Regions from separate parts of the Actinomadura kijaniata genome, predicted to be linked through region 3. Evidence: riboswitches for the same ligand, from Rfam matches in the RefSeq annotation. Region 3 holds a riboswitch; each other region holds the start of a gene.
The links. A riboswitch is a leader RNA that binds a small molecule or an ion and turns the genes downstream of it on or off. The one in region 3 is predicted to bind cyclic di-AMP.
Positions count from the first base shown of each region.

Region 1 (3,266 bases), on a different contig from region 3:
GTGGACCTTTGATACCTTGTGGGCACCTGAGGCACCTTCCAGGTGTCTCTCCCCGCACGTCGTCCCCCAGACGACGGACAACCCCCGGACGGCACGTCCCACGTGTCGCCACCCGCCCGGCGTCGTCCAGACGTCGCGGCCGTCTCCCAGGGAGACCTTCGGCCGGCCCGGCCGCACCGTGCGCACGCGAACCGGCGTGCATGGCGCTGAGAGCGCGCCACGGCGGACCATGAGGGCCCAGGCCACCGGCGGTTCACCGGTCCGCATGACCGGCCGCCCTGCCCATGACAACCAAGCCGCGCGTTCACGCGGGACGACAGGGTCCCGTGCCTCCGGCTGGCTTCACCACGCCTTTCGAACGCGTCGGCAACGCCGAATCCGCCTGTGCGCGGAACCGGGGACCCACTTGGGTCACGGTCCCGGACATCGCTTCCGGAACCGCCTCGACCCCGGGGTGAATCGGCGCGGCCTCCCGATCACGCATCGGCCCGCCTCGCCGTAGGGCGACTTCCAAGCCCGAACCCGTCAGCTAACCCGGTAGGCGTCTGGAAGAAGGAGCAACCCCTGCCCAGCAACGCTGCCAGCAGCATTTCCCGCCGGACCCGCATGGCGGGCGGCCTCGTGGCCGCCACCGCCGTCCTGACCCCCGCGATCGCCGTCGCCGGGACCTCCTCGGCCAGCGCCGCCACCCCCGTGGCCAAGGTCGTGCAGCAGGCCAAGACGAAGTCCTGGGCCGAGCGCCAGAAGCTCGCCCAGAAGGCCCTGCGCGCCGCCGCCTCCAAGAAGGGCAAGCCCTACCGCTGGGGCGCCTCGGGCCCCAACGCCTTCGACTGCTCCGGACTGGTGCAGTGGTCCTACAAGAAGGCCGGGGTCGCCCTGCCCCGCGTGACCGGATCGCAGTACTCCGCCGTCAAGAACAAGATCTCCTGGAAGAACCTCGCCCCCGGCGACCTGGTCTTCTTCAACGGCAAGCGGCACGTGGGCCTGGTCTACAAGAAGACCGGCAACACCCTCCACATGATCCACTCCCCGCACAGCGGGAGCTCGGTGAAGGTCGTCAAGCTGGACGGCTACCGCAAGCGGACCTTCGCCGGCGCCGTCCGTCCCTACTGACGGCGCCTCCTCACACCACGGGCGTGACCGCCGACCCCGTCTCCCATCCTCCCGGCGGTCACGCCCCTTCCCCCCTCCTTCTCCTCATCGAGGAGCCACCCGTAGTCACGGGCGCGCACGCGCCCACCGCCGAGTTCGCCGTTGCGCCCTGTCCGGGCGCGCGAAGCCGGGGACCCAATCTCCCCTGGGGTGAATCGGCCGCCACGACGCGGCCGTAGGGCAGCTTCCACGCCCGAACCCGTCAGCTAACCCGGTAGGCGGTATGGAAGCCAAGGAGTCACCTTCGTGTCAGGCAAGCACCGCAAGCCCAGCCCGCTCGGGATCGCCGTCCGCACCGGCGGCACCCTCGCCGTCGGCGCCGCCGTGATCGGCACCGCCGCCGCCACCGCCTCCGCCTCGGTCCCGATGCCGGGCAAGGACGCCCCCCGCAGCGGCGCGCTGGCCGCCATCGCCGCCGCCAAGCCCGCCGCCCAGCCGGTCGTCAAGGCCGCCGCCGCCCCGCCGCAGCAGCCCCAGCAGCGGGTCCAGCAGCCGGCCCAGAAGCCCGCGCAGCAGGCCAAGCCCGCCCAGAAGCCCCAGCAGGCCAAGAAGCGGCCCACCGCCGCCGACGCGATCAAGATCGCCGAGTCCCAGGTCGGGATCAAGGAGAACGGCGCGGGCGAGACCAAGTTCCAGGACTGGTACAAGAAGACCGAGCGCGCCAAGGAGACCGTCAAGCGCGACGGCGGCTCCCTGGACGGCTACACCGACGCCCAGTGGTGCGCCATGTTCGTCTCCTGGGTCGGCGACCAGCTCGGGTTCACCGACCAGATGGGCGCCGACGCCTGGACGATCGCGCACGCCAACTGGTTCAAGGACCGGGACCGCTGGGGCACCGAGGCCAAGCCCGGCGCGGTCGTGTTCTTCTCCTGGAAGGGCGGCAAGAGCATCAACGACATCGTGCACGTCGGCATGGTCATCAAGGACAACGGCGACGGCACCGTCAAGACCGTCGAGGGCAACACCGGCAACGCCGTCCAGATCAAGACGCGCAACAAGAGCCAGATCGTCGGCTACGGCTACCCCGACTACGCCAAGTAAGCCGTGTTCCAAGAGCCCTGGCCCGCGGCGCTCGCCCCGGGGCTCGCGCGGTGGTCGAGGCCGCTTGGAAACGCTCTCCGTCCCCGTGCATAGGATCGCCCCCATGACGGACGGTCCCCGCCGGGCGGAGCCCGCACGGCCCCGGCGCCGCCGAGTGATCGTCTCGGTGGCGGCCGGGGCCGTCGGCTGCCTGGCCGCCGGGCTCGCCGCCACGCTGGCCCCCGCCTCCCCCGGGACGCAGCGCGCCACAGAGCGCGCGCCGCGCCCGGTCTCCGCCGCCGGGTTCGACCGCGGGGCCGCCGGCACCGTGCTGGCCAACCGTGCCCGCGCCGTGCGCGAGCGCGACCGCACCGCGTTCCTGGCCACCGTCGCCACCGCCCCGGCCGCGTTCCAGCGCGAGCAGGGGACGCTGTTCGACAACCTCCTCCGGCTGCCCCTCCAGGACTGGCGGGAACGGCTGGCCGACGCCCCCGCCGAGTCCGGGCCCGGCGCGGTGACCGTGCGGATCGACCTGCGCTACCGGCTGCGCGGCCACGACCCCGGGCCGGTCGCCCGGACGCGGTACCTGGCGTTCGCGCCCCGCGACGGCGGCTGGGTGATCAGGGGGCCGGGGCGGCCCGGCCCCGGCGCCGCCCCCGCGCAGGCCGAGGTCTGGGACGACCGGCCGGTGCGGGTCGTGCGCGGCCGGTCCAGCCTGGTGGTCGGGGACGCCGCCGGGCTGGAGGAGATCGCGCGCCGGCTGGACGCGGCCGTGCCCGCCGTCTCCCGCGTGGTCGGCGACGGCTGGCCGCGCCGCGCCGTCGCGCTCGCCCCCGCCGACCCGGAGCGCGCCGCCGCCCTGGTGGGCGGCGGCCGGGACCTCGCCTCGATCGCCGCCCTGGCCGTCGCCGCGGGCGGCGCCGGCGACCGGATCGTCATCTCCCCCGCCGCCTTCCCCCGCCTGAACGGGCTGGGCCGCTCGGTCGTGCTCACCCACGAGCTGACCCATGTGGCCACCGGCGGCGCCCGCGACGGCCGCACCCCGCTGTGGCTGATCGAGGGGCTGGCCGACTACGTGGGCTACCGGGACGCGA
Region 1 is NZ_JACJIA010000013.1:133,358-136,623, reverse strand. It holds cyclic di-AMP (ydaO/yuaA leader) riboswitch at 361-560, shown strand; gene HNR61_RS37115 (C40 family peptidase) at 607-1,113, shown strand; cyclic di-AMP (ydaO/yuaA leader) riboswitch at 1,248-1,388, shown strand; gene HNR61_RS37110 (CHAP domain-containing protein) at 1,399-2,193, shown strand; gene HNR61_RS37105 (gluzincin family metallopeptidase) at 2,297-3,266, shown strand, end outside.
Region 1: it holds a riboswitch for cyclic di-AMP, as region 3 does, so the genes downstream of both, HNR61_RS37110 (CHAP domain-containing protein) here and HNR61_RS50350 (M15 family metallopeptidase) in region 3, are expected to answer to the same signal.

Region 2 (3,266 bases), on a different contig from region 3:
CTCCTCCTGGGAGGGCTGCTGGGCGGCGGCGCGCGGCGCGGGGCGCCAGGCGGCCTCGGCCGGGGCGGTCAGCGCGGTCACGGGCAGCAGGGCGGCCGCCAGGGTGGCCGCGAGCAGCGCGGGCTTGTGCGTCCTCACTGGACTCCTTCGGTCGTGGGGGCGAACGCCGGGGAGCGGCGGGGCGACGTTCGCGGTCTGGGGCCGGAGGGTACTGAGGTTCGGCGGTGACGGACGGGAATTGACCAAACCAGGCCAATGAGAGATTCCGGGCATGCGGCCGTCCCGCCGCGTGGCATCGCGGCGGGACCTCGGAGGCACCGGGAAGGGGCGGCGTCAGGGGATGCGGTTGGCGCCCGCGTAGTCGGAGCGGTCCGACAGTTTTGAGATCTTCACCACATCGCCGGTCTGCGGGGCGTGCAGGTACTTGCCGTCGCTGAGGTAGATCCCCATGTGGTGCAGGCTGGAGCCGAAGTACACCAGGTCGCCCGAGCGGAGCCCGCCCCGGTCCACCTTGTGGCCGAGCTGGTAGAGGTCGCCGGTGTAGTGCGGCAGGCCCTTCTTGCCGACCTGCGCGTACGCCCACACCACCAGGCCCGAGCAGTCGAACGTGTTCGGCCCCGCCGCCGCCCACACGTACGAGCTGCCGATCTTCGTCAGCGCCTTGCGGGCCATCCTGGCGGGCAGGTCCGTGCCCTTCACCGTCGCCTTCAGGCCGGTCTTGGGATCGGTGATCCGGGTGATCGACAGCTTGTCCAGCTGCTTGACGACCTCGTCGACCTTCGTCTTGGCGGCGTCGCGGGCCTGCTTGGCCCGGTCGTAGGCCTGCTGCACCTGGCGGGCCCGGTTCTGCGCGTCGGTGCGGGCCCTGTCGGCCTCGCTGATCCGCGCCTGGAGGCCCTGGATCACCGACGCCTGGTTCTGGATCAGGTAGGCCGAGGTGGACAGCCCCTCGGTGCCGCCGGTCACGGCGAACACCGTGTCGGGGCTGCCGCCGATGTAGTTGGCGGCGGCCAGGCGGCCCAGCTCCTCGCGGGCGGGCGCGGCCTGCTGCTCCAGGCGCTCGGCGTTCAGCCGGGCCTGCTTCTCGGCCTCCCTGGCGCGGCCGAGGTCGACGCGCGCCTTGTTGAACTGCTCGGTGAGCTTCTCGGCCTCGTCGTTCAGCTCCCTGAGCCGCTTCTTCAGCTCCGCCTCGGAGGGCTTGGGCTCCTGGGGAACGGTCTGCGGCCGCGCGGGCGCGGCGTGCGCCGTTCCGGTCAACGCGCTGGTCAGCGCGGTGGGGGCGGTCATGCCGAGGCCGACCAGCAGGGTGGCGGCGGGCAGGGCGAAGCGGCGTCGCCGGGGATCCAGAACCAAGCCGGTGTTCTCCTCTCCTCCGTCGCCTACCGGGTTAGCTGACGGGTTCGGGCCAGGAGGAGCCCTACGGCGCACGGAGAATGTGCGCCGATTCACCCCAGGGAACGCGATGCGGGGTCCCCGGCTCCCCACCAGGGGATTCGGCGGCCCGGGCGCAGCCCCGGGAGCGGGGCTCGGCACGTCCGGACGGGCAGGAGACTACAAAGGATGTTCAAGAAGGGCCAAATGCCCGGTTATGACACCCGTGTGATCCGTGAGGGTCCGGGGCCGTTCACACCGCCAAGTAGAATGGTGTAGGCCGCGGGTCTGCGGCGATCCCCGAAAACTCACGCAAGGCGAAACCGCATGCCCTTCTCCACCCGTGACGACCTCCGTAACGTCGCGATCGTCGCCCACGTCGACCACGGCAAGACGACGCTCGTCGACGCCATGCTCTGGCAGTCCGGGGCCTTCCGCGAGAACCAGGACGTGGACGACCGCGTCATGGACTCCAACGACCTGGAGCGCGAGAAGGGCATCACCATCCTCGCGAAGAACACCGCGGTCCGGCACAACGGGATGACGATCAACATCATCGACACCCCGGGCCACGCGGACTTCGGCGGCGAGGTCGAGCGCGGCCTGTCCATGGTGGACGGCGTCGTGCTGCTCGTGGACGCCTCCGAGGGCCCGCTGCCGCAGACCCGGTTCGTGCTGCGCAAGGCGCTGGCCGCCAAGCTCCCGGTGATCCTGGTCATCAACAAGACCGACCGCCCGGACGCGCGCATCGACGAGGTCGTGGACGAGACCTACGAGCTGTTCATGGACCTCGACGCCGCCGAGGACCAGATCGACTTCCCGATCGTCTACGCCTCCGGCCGCGCGGGCCGCGCCTCGCTGAACAAGCCCGGCGACGGCGAGCTGCCCGACTCCGAGGACCTGGAGCCGCTGTTCCAGGTGATCACCGAGACGATCCCGGCGCCGTCCTACGACCCGTCGGCCCCGCTCCAGGCGCACGTCACGAACCTGGACGCCTCCAACTTCCTCGGCCGTATCGCGCTGTGCCGCGTGCACGCCGGGAACATCAAGAAGGGCCAGCAGGTCGCCTGGTGCCGCCACGACGGCACGATGGAGCGCGTCAAGATCACCGAGCTGCTGATGACCGAGGCGCTCACCCGCAAGCCCGCCGAGTCCGCGGGCCCGGGCGACATCATCGCCATCGCCGGCATCCCGGAGATCATGATCGGCGACACCATCGCCGACCCCGAGGACCCGCGCCCGCTGCCGCTGATCACGGTGGACGAGCCCGCCATCTCGATGACCATCGGCACCAACACCTCGCCGCTGGCCGGCCGCGAGAAGGGCACCAAGGTCACCGCCCGCATGGTCAAGGACCGCCTGGACCGCGAGCTGGTCGGCAACGTCTCCATCCGCGTCCTGCCGACCGAGCGCCCCGACGCCTGGGAGGTCCAGGGCCGCGGCGAGCTCGCGCTGGCGATCCTGGTCGAGAACATGCGCCGTGAGGGCTACGAGCTGACCGTCGGCAAGCCGCAGGTGGTCACCCGCGAGATCGACGGCAAGAAGCACGAGCCCGTCGAGCGCCTCACCGTCGACATCCCCGAGGAGTACCTCGGCGCGGTCACCCAGCTCATGGCGGTCCGCAAGGGCCGGATGGAGCAGATGACCAACCACGGCACCGGCTGGATCCGCATGGAGTTCCTGGTCCCGGCGCGCGGCCTGATCGGCTTCCGCACCGAGTTCATGACCGAGACCCGCGGCACCGGCATGGCCCACCACGTGTTCGAGCGCTACGAGCCGTGGTTCGGCGAGCTGCGCACCCGCCCGTCGGGCTCCCTGGTCGCCGACCGCACGGGCCAGGCCAGCGCCTACGCCATCATCAACCTGCAGGAGCGCGGCACGTTCTTCGTCGGCCC
Region 2 is NZ_JACJIA010000001.1:131,432-134,697, forward strand. It holds gene HNR61_RS00615 (hypothetical protein) at 1-138, opposite strand, end outside; gene HNR61_RS00620 (C40 family peptidase) at 334-1,353, opposite strand; cyclic di-AMP (ydaO/yuaA leader) riboswitch at 1,361-1,509, opposite strand; gene typA (translational GTPase TypA) at 1,699-3,266, shown strand, end outside.
Region 2: it holds a riboswitch for cyclic di-AMP, as region 3 does, so the genes downstream of both, HNR61_RS00620 (C40 family peptidase) here and HNR61_RS50350 (M15 family metallopeptidase) in region 3, are expected to answer to the same signal.

Region 3 (3,266 bases):
CAGGTCCGGCAACTCCGCTCCGACCTCGAACGACAACGCAAGAAGACCCAGCGGCTCTACGAGAGGGTGCGCGGCACGCTGCTCAAGCGGGCGCCCGAGAAGACCGGTGACCTGCCGCCGGTCTCGGGTTCGGGCAGGGCGGCCCAGTCGGTCCGCTTCGCGCTAAGACAGATCGGCATCCCCTACTCCTGGGGCGGCGGCGGCCCGAACGGCCGCACGTACGGGGTGGCGCAGGGCCGCAACACCAGGGACTTCGACTGCTCGGGCCTGACGCTGTACGCCTACGTCCAGGTGGGCGTCATGCTGCCGCGCTACACCGGCGCCCAGTGGAAGGCCGGCGTCCAGGTCCCCCACGGCCGGCTCCGCCCCGGCGACCCGGTGTCCTTCCACGCCGACCTGCACCACATGGGCCTGTACGTCGGCGACGGCAAGATGGCGCACGCCCCGCAGGCCGGGGACCACGTCAAGATCAGCCCCATCGCGGGCCGCCCCTGGGCCGGGGCCGTCCGCGTGGCCTGAACCCGCCCCGCCGTCGCACACCCCTCTTCCCCGCTTTCGTGCGGAAGCTCGACGCTTCCACGAGCCGGTTGCGATGGAGCGGCACGGCGGCGGCTACAGCCGGGTCCCGGTGGTCACGCTGCCGTTGAGTACTGGCACCGATGTGGCGACCGAGACCTCGGACCCGCCCCTGGTGCGCGGAAACCTGCGGACCACCGCCGGACTGCTCAACCCCATGATCGCCGGGCCGGACGTGCCTCTGTCCGCTGCGGAGAAGAGTCACAAGGAACCCGCGGCCTCGCTAAGCCCTGTCCGGTGGACCGGGGGATCAACGGGCTCGACGGTGAGAACCATTCACCGCCGGCCACGCGTCACTTGAGCGGGGGCTGCGGAGGAACGCACGGGTGGGAACGATGCGTTGGGCTCGGCGGACATGGCAGGAGACCGGCACAACGCTGCGCACTCTCGCGATCGTGCTGTGGAGTGTCGGTGCGTTGCTGCTCGTGTTCGGCTGGTGGGGTGACATCGTCGGGTTCTGGGAAGAGCCTTCACCGTGCCGCTCGACGAGGGATCCCAGGGTCGGTTCTCTCCATTGGCCAGACAGCACAGAACGTCGATCCCAAGGCTCGTCTCATGTGTCGCTTTCGGCACATGCGTCGCAATACTTAACCGTCGAGAACCAAACAAGATCACGTCTCTCCCGGAGAGGATCAGGGGCCGGAACACAAGGCGAGAACGGATCCTCCGTCGCGACTTGGCAGGTCATTTGCCTTTCTTTGACGCTTTGGTACTCTCCGGACCACGTCGACACCCCTCGGGGGTCGGCGCCCATCCGAATGCGTCCGCATGCTCCCGGAACCGGTCACGGCAGTGGCCTGCTTCCCGGTGAGTTCGGACGACGCCGAGTCCGCGCACGGCGCGGAGCCGGGGAACCAGTGCGAGGGCGTCCCGTTGGCCGCCACTCGCAGGGGTGAATCGGCGCTCAGTTCTGTTCTCCCCAGAGCGCCGTAGGGCGACTTCCACGTCCGAATCCGTCAGCTAACCCGGTAGGCGACATGGAAGACAGGAGAAGACGCCGTGACAGTGCGGCATCCGAGAAAGGGCAGGCTCGCAGGGGCGATCACCAGCACCATCCTTGCGGGCGTCCTCGCGGGAACCCTGGGTGCGACCTCGGGGTTCAGCGACGACGAGGACTCCACGACGACCACGGCCGGGCCGCTGGTGCTGGCCGCCGGGCAAGCCGGGTCCCCGGCGGGTTCCACCGGCGCGGCCCGATCCGCCGACGAAACCAAGGCACCGCCCAGGTGCAACGCGGCGCGGGGGAAACGGGCCAGCAAATATCCGAACGGCCAGATCCCGGCCCGCCACCTGTGTCCGCTACCGCAGCGCGGCCTGCTTCTACGGGCGGACGCGGCCCTCGCCTTCTACGAACTCAATGCGGTCTACAAGCGCCGCTTCGGCACTGACGCCTGCCTGGACGACGCCTACCGCAGCCTCGCCGAGCAACGGCGGCTCTCCAGCAGCATGCCCTCGGGCATGGCCGCTCGGCCCGGCTTCAGCGAGCACGGCCTCGGCATCGCCGTGGACTTCTGCGGCGGTGTCCGGAACGAGGGATCGCCCCAGTTCGCGTGGCTGCGCGCCAACGCGGGCACGTATGGCTGGTTCCGTCCCGACCGGGCTTACAGCAACCCGTACGAGCCCTGGCACTGGGAGTTCGACCCGGGCCGAGGAAAGCGCCGGTAGATCCGGGAAGGGACGGCGAAGACCGGATCGGATCCATAGGGCACGGGCGTGAGGAGCCCCGGCTGCCACGGTCGAAGGGAAAACACCTGTCCGAAGTCATCGCCACGGAATCAGGGAGCGACAAGAACTACTACTCCTCTTAGTAGAGAGTCCGGCAACGGTGAGGGCCAGCCAACGGCGCCTCATCGTCACCGCCGCCTGCACCGAAGACTTGATCTACCCGGTGACCTGGGTAGACAGCCATCAGTCGTCCACCAGCCCTCGAACGACATCTCCCAAGGTAGATCATTTATGTCGTTTCATGAATAGAACTTGGTCATTGCCCGAATCATCTACTACATTGCCTCGTAATCGGTCCGTGACCAGCTCCCCGCTCGGGGGGCGCGGATCGTCCGCCGAGTCCCGATGGCGCGTCGCGCCTCCATGGGAGCCGGGGACCCACGTTCCTGGGGTGAATCCGCTCCGCGCGGTAGGGCTGCTCCTGGCCCGAACCCGTCAGCTAACCCGGTAGGCGGTCCAAGGAGAGCTGATGGATCCCGTAGGCGAAAAGCTGCTTGAAATAGCCAAGAAAGAGCTCGGGTACCGCGAGAAAGCCGGCGGCTACACCAAGTACGGCGAGTGGTACGGCAAGACGTTCGAGGGCGGCGACGACTACTACACGACCGCTCCGTGGTGCGACATGTTCCTCGCCTGGGCCGCCAACCAGGCGAAGGTGGAGGACTGGGCGGGCGAGTTCGCCGCCACGATCAGCCACGCCAGGTGGTTCCAGCGGAACGACGCCTGGGGCACCGAGCCCGAACCCGGGGCCGTGGTGTTCTTCGCCTGGTCAGGGTCCAAGGACACCGGCGCGATCCAGCACGTCGGGCTGGTGGAGAGCGTCAAGGGTTCCACCCTGCACACGATCGAGGCGAACACCGACGGCGTCCACCTCAGGCGCAAGGTGCGGGACTTCGACAGCGTGGTCGGTTACGGCTACCCCGGCAAGGTGAAGGTCGAGGGCAAGTCGTTCCCGTGGCTGACGGCCG
Region 3 is NZ_JACJIA010000023.1:37,738-41,003, forward strand. It holds gene HNR61_RS44690 (C40 family peptidase) at 1-519, shown strand, start outside; cyclic di-AMP (ydaO/yuaA leader) riboswitch at 1,388-1,566, shown strand; gene HNR61_RS50350 (M15 family metallopeptidase) at 1,576-2,241, shown strand; cyclic di-AMP (ydaO/yuaA leader) riboswitch at 2,625-2,770, shown strand; gene HNR61_RS44700 (CHAP domain-containing protein) at 2,771-3,266, shown strand, end outside.